2 regions of the Photobacterium swingsii genome follow, and region 1 is predicted to be linked to the other one. Evidence: riboswitches for the same ligand, from Rfam matches in the RefSeq annotation. Region 1 holds a riboswitch; the other holds the start of a gene.

Evidence for each region. Region 1 has a riboswitch for fluoride ahead of OCU77_RS23590 (iron-sulfur cluster assembly scaffold protein). Riboswitches for the same ligand answer to the same signal wherever they lie in the genome.
Region 2: another riboswitch for fluoride. It lies ahead of OCU77_RS16975 (voltage-gated chloride channel family protein); the one in region 1 lies ahead of OCU77_RS23590 (iron-sulfur cluster assembly scaffold protein).

The regions. Positions count from the first base shown of each region.
Region 1 covers NZ_AP024853.1:1,438,450-1,442,878, reverse strand. The annotation lists gene OCU77_RS23600 (alpha-amylase family protein) at 1-351, shown strand, start outside; gene OCU77_RS23595 (cytochrome-c peroxidase) at 473-1,900, opposite strand; fluoride riboswitch at 2,205-2,298, shown strand; gene OCU77_RS23590 (iron-sulfur cluster assembly scaffold protein) at 2,562-3,254, shown strand; gene OCU77_RS23585 (GGGtGRT protein) at 3,268-4,242, shown strand.
Region 2 covers NZ_AP024852.1:3,732,046-3,736,474, forward strand. The annotation lists gene thiC (phosphomethylpyrimidine synthase ThiC) at 1-729, opposite strand, end outside; TPP riboswitch at 865-962, opposite strand; gene OCU77_RS16975 (voltage-gated chloride channel family protein) at 1,064-2,434, opposite strand; fluoride riboswitch at 2,519-2,583, opposite strand; tRNA gene OCU77_RS16980 (tRNA-Trp) at 3,044-3,120, opposite strand; tRNA gene OCU77_RS16985 (tRNA-Asp) at 3,158-3,234, opposite strand; rRNA gene rrf (5S ribosomal RNA) at 3,301-3,416, opposite strand; rRNA gene OCU77_RS16995 (23S ribosomal RNA) at 3,544-4,429, opposite strand, start outside.

The DNA.
Region 1 (4,429 bases):
GATAAATCAGGTAAACCGCGTTGGCTAGATTGTTGGAAGAATCCAACGCTTCAACAAATGATCCGTTTCCACAATTTAATGCACGGCAAGCCAATGGCCTTGGTGCATCAAACAGAGGATGTATTGGTGTTTAGCCGTGGTGCGAACGAAGGCATGGTGGCTATCAACAAGGGGCAGCAAGCGGTTGAAATTTGTCTCAATGCAGAAGTTAGTACCGACATGACAACTGAAATCTTGCAACAAGAAGGCGTCAGCTTCGATGCAACTCACCAGCACCTCACACTGGCGAAGCACAGCTGTGCCATGCTGCTATGTCTTAACCTAAAGCCTAAGGATGTAAACCCGCACTAATCAAGTGGAGCATGACATTCTACGTACGAAGCGTCTTAACATAACTCACGAAAAAAAGCCGAGTCGGTAATCGACTCGGCAAGCAGGGAAACTGTTTTTATTGCCAGCAGGATGAGTAAGATTATTCCTCAAACGGATCGCTGAATATAGGGAGCGTTAACAACGTCTCATCAGTTAACGTTTCCATAAACGCGACCAAGGCTTCTTTCTCTTCTTGGCTCAAATTAAAACGTACGGGAGGCCCTGACTGACTGCCATTTCGTCGTAAGGCTGGCGCTAAATTGCGGTGTGCCTGTACGCCGCTATTATAAAACTCCACCACATCCATCAAAGTAGCAAGACGACCATCATGCATATAAGGGGGACTGGCTGCGATATTGCGTAACGAAGGCACTTTAAAGAAGCCATTACCTGCCCCTTGGTCGGGTGCATTATTACCATCAAGGCCATTGTTATGCGCCTGATCCGCAGTATGAGCCGAAGTATGATGACAAGTATCACACCCTAGCGAATCATTACGATCGCCTGGCACACCAGAGAATAAGCGAAGCCCGAGCATTTCTTGTTCCGTAAAAACCTCTTCAAATTTAGGCGCATTCCATGTACCCACTGTGAATGCCTGATCATACTTAGATTGGTAGCTCACCATTGCACGAATAAATTGCGCTAATGCTTTAGAGATACGATCACTGGTGATCGCCTCATCGCCAAATGCGGCATCAAACAAAGGCGCATAAAAACTGGTTAGCCCTAACTTCACTTCAAGATCGAGTAAATTCATCCCCATTTCGACACTGTCTTGAATAGGCATCAGCACTTGATCTTCCAACGTATTAGCTCGTTCATCCCAAAAGAAACTTCTAGGCGAATAATACGCAGCATTGGATAAGCTCATGGAATGACGGCCTGTTTTCCCGCCATCGAAACCATCACTAAAAACGTTCGGATCTGAAAAGCCATGTTCTTGCTGATGACAAGACGCACAGGCAACGGTGTTGTTTAATGAGAGTCGCTTATCATAAAAAAGCACACGGCCTAAGTTGGCGCCTGCATTTTTTATTCGATTATCAAACGGGGTGTTGTCTTGGCCAGCCACATTACCAAAACTCGCCGAGATACGGGTGTAGTACTGGGGTTGACCATCAACATAGGCTTCGAAGTCTCCCGATTGCGTCAAATCGGGCATAGGTAAACCATCAATATCCACCCTTGGCTCTGGCTCTGGCTCTGGCTCTGGCTCTGGCTCTGGAACAGGGTCGTCTTCCCCTCCCGAGCCACCACCGTCACCCGAGTCACCATCACCTGAACCTCCGCCTGAACCTCCATCTGGTGGAGTAGGATCACTACCACCTGAAGGCGGAGGCGTTACTCCGCCGCTATCGGAACCATCATCAGGTGGTGTTTCAGGCTGTTGCTCTGGAGGAACATTCGTGTCCTCCGTTGTCGCAGAAACAACAGGATTAGCACTTTCGTCTTCGACACTATCATCATCACAAGCCACGACGGATGTCAGGACGACAGCCATCGCGATCAGTTTAGGAGTATTCATTAATACTACCCTCTAGCCAACTTGATTATTATTTATTAATCGGGGCTTATATTTCCCCGTATCATTAATCAAGCTAGCAAGCCATTGCTTGTCTTGTGTCTTATAACCAATAATAACCATACTCTGCCCATGGTTTAGTGACACAACAAAACGAACCGTCGTGATTGTTCATCTTCCCTTTCCCCTAACCAACCGCATGACACTCCTCACGTTTTTATGCTCATTTCATACTAAAGAAGCCGTTTTATAGAGAAAAGGCGTCTAAAAAGACGATTGCAGCACATCATGTTTTGGCAGTAGCATGTTTAGCAAAGGTGATGGGGTTCCACCTACTCAACCAATACCGTTACGACGGAGCTGGTAACAACCGCCATGTGGCTGATGACTCCTACAGAAAAGAAAACAGGTGTAACTGTTGGTGAGCGACGGATGTGGCTCATATCAATCTGCACAAACATGTGATCCATGTAACGGATTAAAGCACTTATCGCTTAATCAAAATTATTGTTATTAGCACCACTGATGACAATTATTTTGAATCGATTTTATATTGCTTTTATCGTTAGTATTCGATCCGTGGCTTGTTCAAATTGATACTATTTTTCTGTAGGGATATAACACGCCAACACACTTGTTTTCCTAACATTTAAAGGAAAACGCCATGCAATACTCTACTGAAATCCAATCTATGTGCCCCGTTCAGCGTGGCGATTTACACCCCTCTGCGCCTATCCCTGTTGAAGGCCGCATGATCCGTCCAACAGACGTTATTGCCATTTCAGGCTTAAGCCATGGCGTGGGCACATGCGCCCCGCAGCAAGGTGCGGCTAAGCTCACCCTTAATATCAAAAAGGGCATCATCGAAGAAGCACTCATCGAGACCATTGGCTGCTCGGGCATGACCCACTCTGCTTCAATGGCCGCAGAAATTCTGACGGGCAAAACCCTGCTTGAAGCGCTCAATACCGACCTTGTCTGTGATGCTATCAATGTTGCCATGCGCGAAATTTTCTTACAGCTTGTTTATGGTCGCAGCCAATCTGCCTTCTCTGAAGACGGCTTAGAAATTGGCGCAGCACTGGAAGATTTAGGAAAAACCCAACGAAGCCAAGTCGGCACCAGTTACGCCACTTCCGCTAAAGGGGTGCGTTATATGGAACTCGCCGAAGGCTATGTAACGAAACTGGCACTCGACGACAATAATGAAGTGATTGGTTACCAATATCTTAACCTCGGAAAAATGATGGCAAGTGTTGAAAAAGGCGTGCCAGCCGAAGAGGCCATGGCTGACGCAACAGGCGTTTATGGACGCTTCAACGACGCCGTAACCACCATCAATCCACGCAACGCATAACGAGGGCTGCATCATGAATTCACAAGTTAACCAATACCTACAAGAAATGAACATGTCATCGTTAGAAGAAGCAAAACAATACTGTCTAACGTTTGGAATTGCGCCACAAGATACCGTATTGGACACCCAACCCATTGCTTTTGATAACGCCTGTGATGCTTACACTCTCGGTACTGCCTTGGCGTTATATCGCCAAGCAGCTAACGCAGAAGCGGCGGCTAACGCCATTGGCGAAGGGCTACAAGCCTTTTGTAAAACCGGTAGCGTGGCTGCACAGAGAAAAGTCGGCTTAGGTCATGGCGCACTTGCGGCACGCCTATTAAATGAAGACACTCAATGCTTTGCCTTCTTAGCCGGTCATGAGTCTTTCGCGGCGGCGGAAGGGGCGATAAAAATCGCAATGAACGCTAACCGCGCAAGAACAACACCACTGAAAGTGATCTTAAACGGTTTAGGTAAAGATGCCGCTTACCTGATCTCACGCATTAATGGCTTTACCTATGTGCGCACCGAATTTAATTACGATACGGGGGAATTAATCGAAGTAAGCCGCCGTCGTTTCTCTAATGAATTACGTGGTGACATTCTTTGCTACGGTGCTGACGATGTCCGCGAAGGGGTGGCTATCATGCACCGTGAACAAGTAGATGTCAGCATTACGGGTAACTCGACTAACCCAACCCGTTTCCAACACCCTGTTGCAGGGATCTACAAATCAGAACGCACCACCCAACAAAAACCATATTTCTCTGTCGCATCAGGCGGTGGTACAGGCCGAACGTTACACCCAGATAACGTCGGCGCAGGCCCTGCTTCATACGGCCTTACTGACACCATGGGACGCATGCACGCCGATGCCCAATTTGCCGGTAGTTCATCCGTGCCAGCCCACGTTGCTATGATGGGTTTCATCGGCATGGGCAATAACCCTATGGTGGGTGCAACCGTTGCATTGGCGGTGGCAGTTGATCAGCAGCTGCACCATTAAGTTCATTAAACGCTGTCATACTTTTAGCCCAGCTTATTCGCTGGGCTTTTTATGGTGTGAGCTTTTTATTAATAGGCTTATTCATCACTTGCTGTTAATACCGAGCAATCCGAAGTGAAATACTGCTGCCCCCATTAGTACCAACAAGATCGTCAGTAAGAACTAATTACCCGAAATTGGAATCATA
Region 2 (4,429 bases), on a different replicon from region 1:
GGAACTCACTGAGGAGTTACCAATATTGGCGTTCACTTTAACTAAGAAATTACGGCCAATGATCATTGGCTCTGATTCTGGGTGGTTAATATTGGCAGGAATAATTGCTCGACCTTCAGCAATTTCTTTGCGAACGAACTCGGCTGAAATTTCTTCTGGTAGATTAGCACCAAAATTCATACCGGGGTGCTGATGGTTCAAGACCTCGTCACGGTATTTTGCACGCCCCATGTTCTCGCGAATGGCGATATATTCCATTTCAGGCGTTATCACACCTTGGCGCGCATAATGGAGCTGAGTAACGCATGCCCCCTCTTTCGCACGACGAATACGTGCTCGCTCACCAAAACGAAGCTCATCTAAGCTGTCATCAGCAAGGCGCTCTTTAGAGTAAGCGGAACTCAGATCATCAAGCAGCTCGGTGTCATTACGTTCAGTAATCCAAACCTCTCGCACCTTTGGTAATCCCGCGTAGATATCAATATCTTGCTCAGGATCGGTGTAGAAACCTGAAGTGTCGTAAACACGAATCGCTTCATTAGGCTCTAAGATAGGCTGATCTTTAGTACCACCCACTAAGCTATCGGCCAGTGCAATTTCTCGCATGGGTACTTGGATATCAGGGCGGCTACCTTCAACATAGACCTTCTGGGAGTTAGGGTATGGTTGGGCAGTAAGTGAATCTATAAATTGTTTAGCTTCCAGTCTCGCTTGTTTGCGAATCGACATAGCAAAATCCTTACGGTTCCATGGTTGGGATATTTGCTTGGCGGATTGGTGCATAAACAAGAGGCGTACACGTAGGGTGTGCAGCATCATCTGATAGCTTAACAGCGACGAAAAGATATATTAGTGCCGTTAAACAGAAGATTTTCTCTTGTTCCCTTCGCAGGTATTAGCCTGATCAGGTTCTACGGATCCCGCAATGCGGTCTCAGCCAAATGGCACTCCGACAAGTTTCAGCAAGGAGTATAGGGAAGGGAAGAAAGCGCAGCAAGGGCGAAACCAATAAATCTGGTCTAAGCAGTACAAAAAAGAAAGGCTGCCAAAGCAGCCTTATCCATTATTTTGAAAATTTCTTTACCAGCGCTTTCAATAGCGATGAATGCGTTTCTCTCAACTCACCGAGCTTATGAGTAATTTTCGGTGCACCTTCATCATCAAAAAGTTTTGGTACAGCAACACGTTGCGATGAGTAGATCCCAGTATGACCACTAAAGTAATATGCGGTATAGCAAGCAATAGCGAAATACAACATATGGTCAGCACCAAACAACTCCACGCCCATAATGGTACAAGCCAAAGGTGTATTCGTCGCTGCGGCAAAAACAGCTAAAAAGCCCAATGCTGCAAATAAATCAACAGGCGCTCCCATTACCCAAGCCATGGTGTTACCTAATGTCGCACCGACAAAAAAGAGCGGAGTGACTTCTCCCCCTTTGTATCCTGCCGCTAAGGTAATTGCCGTTAGTAATAATTTTAGAGCCCAGCTATACCATTCAGCCCCACCGTCGGTGAAGGCACTCAATATACTGACACCGCCTTCACGCGTACTGTAAACACCTAACCCGATATAATCATAGTTACCAATCCAATGTGTTATTCCAATCACCATCAAGCCACCCGTGACTACAATGACGTAAGGGTTTTTTAATGTAGCTTTGAAAATATCTTTAAATGCATGGGTTAACTCACCAAATAAATAACCCGCTAAGCCAAAAGCAATAGACGCAAAGACTATCTTCACCATCAGCCAAACATCGACTTTTAGCACATGATCGAAGATCGTAATATTTTCGAGGAAATCAATACGGTAATGCGTATGATGCGCACCTAAAGCCGTACATACAAGATCCGCCAGAATGGCAGCAAATAAGGCAGGAATAATCGCGTCATAACGCAAGCGACCAATAGCTAAGACTTCCAACGCAAAGATAGCGCCGGTTAGCGGAGTTCCAAATACGGCGCCAAACCCCGCAGCAACCCCCGCGATTAATATGAGCCGAGTATCCGCCTCGTTAAGTTTAAAAACACGCGCTAACCAGTGGGTTGTTGCGCCACCAATTTGCACCGCTGTACCTTCACGGCCCGCCGAACCACCAAACAAGTGTGTAATTACCGTCGTAATTAATACCAATGGTCCCATGCGAGTGGGAATACCAGCACCAGGTTGATGTATCTCATCCATGATCAGATTATTGCCGCCCTCTGAGTTTTTACCCAGATTTCGATAGCAATAGACAATCACAATACCTGCGAGAGGTAACAAATAAATCAGCCATGGGTTATCAACACGTATCGTTGTCGCTGTGCTTAGGATCCATAAAAAGAACGCATTCAACGAGCCGACCAAAATAGCGACAGGTGTAATAAGAAGAGTCCAGCGAACAATCTGGATCAGTATTTTGGGGTTTGCACTTAGAGGATGAGCCATACTGTCTCTATTTATCTCTTAAATGAATTTCTAAGGATAGACAATATGATAGACAAATACCCCACCATAGATAGATCTATCCTAACTATAGTAGGAGTCATTATCTCAGTGTGAGCGGTTAAAGGTGGAACTCCATCACCCGTGATCGGCTAGATAAGCCATCAGCAAGCAAATCCTACCCTTACACAGAAAAAATAACAAGATGAAAACCAGCTTTCCAGTTCCAGTATTTCTGCTCACGCCATAAAGATGGCAGGGGTGGAGAGAGCCAAACACCCAACACGCGCTGATTGTCGGTAGCGGTGAATCCGCTACACCAGAAACGAAAAAGGCTCCAGCATTTCTGCTAGAGCCTTAAAGATGGCAGGGGTGGAGAGAGCCGAACGCCCAACACGCGCTGATTGTCGGTAGCGGTGAATCCGCTGCTTGAACACTAAACACCAGAAACGAAAAAGGCTCCAGCATTTCTGCTAGCGCCTTAAAGATGGCAGGGGTAGAGAGAGCCGAACGCCCAACATGCGCTGATTGTCGGTAGCGGTGAATCCGCTGCTTGAACACTAAACACCAGAAACGAAAAAGGCTCCAGCATTTCTGCTAGAGCCTTAAAGATGGCAGGGGTGGAGAGATTCGAACTCCCAACACGCGGATTTGGAATCCGCTGCTCTGCCAATTGGAGCTACACCCCTATTAGTTATTTTAAAGACTTAACTCTGTCTGAATAAGTGGCGGAGCGGACGGGACTCGAACCCGCGACCCCCGGCGTGACAGGCCGGTATTCTAACCAACTGAACTACCGCTCCACACGGTGATAAACAGTCAACTGTCTATCCGATACACGTCGTTCAATACGTATATCTAAATTTGAAGCCTGGCGATGACCTACTCTCACATGGGGAGACCCCACACTACCATCGGCGCTATTACGTTTCACTACTGAGTTCGGCATGGGATCAGGTGGGTCCATAATGCTATGGTCGCCAAGCAAATTCGGGTTATTTACCGCCATCAGGCGATAAATACAATCTGGGAAAATCTAACTAGCGTTTACAATTTCGTTCAAACACGTCATTCAAGTGCTCATGGAGTCCGTAAAACCCCTTGGGTGTTGTATGGTTAAGCCTCACGGGCAATTAGTACAGGTTAGCTCAATGCCTCGCAGCACTTACACACCCTGCCTATCAACGTCGTAGTCTTCGACAACCCTTTAGAGACCTTAAAGGTCTAGAGATGACTCATCTTGAGGCTCGCTTCGCGCTTAGATGCTTTCAGCGCTTATCGATTCCGAACGTAGCTACCGGGCAATGCGATTGGCATCACAACCCGAACACCAGCGGTTCGTCCACTCCGGTCCTCTCGTACTAGGAGCAGCCCCTCTCAATCATCTAACGCCCACGGCAGATAGGGACCGAACTGTCTCACGACGTTCTAAACCCAGCTCGCGTACCACTTTAAATGGCGAACAGCCATACCCTTGGGACCGACTTCAGCCCCAGGATGTGATGAGCCGACATCGAGGTGCCAAACACCGCCGTCGATATGAACTCTTGGGCGGTATCAGCCTGTTATCCCCGGAGTACCTTTTATCCGTTGAGCGATGGCCCTTCCATTCAGAACCACCGGATCACTATGACCTGCTTTCGCACCTGCTCGAATTGTCATTCTCGCAGTCAAGCGGGCTTATGCCATTGCACTAACCTCACGATGTCCGACCGTGATTAGCCCACCTTCGTGCTCCTCCGTTACTCTTTGGGAGGAGACCGCCCCAGTCAAACTACCCACCAGGCACTGTCCGCACCCCCGATAAGGGGGCGACGTTAGAACATCAAGCATACAAGGGTGGTATTTCAAGATTGCCTCCACCCCATCTAGCGACGAGGTTTCAAAGGCTCCCACCTATCCTACACATGTAGGGTCAATGTTCAGTGCCAAGCTGTAGTAAAGGTTCACGGGGTCTTTCCGTCTAGCCGCGGGTACACAGCATCTTCACTGCGATTT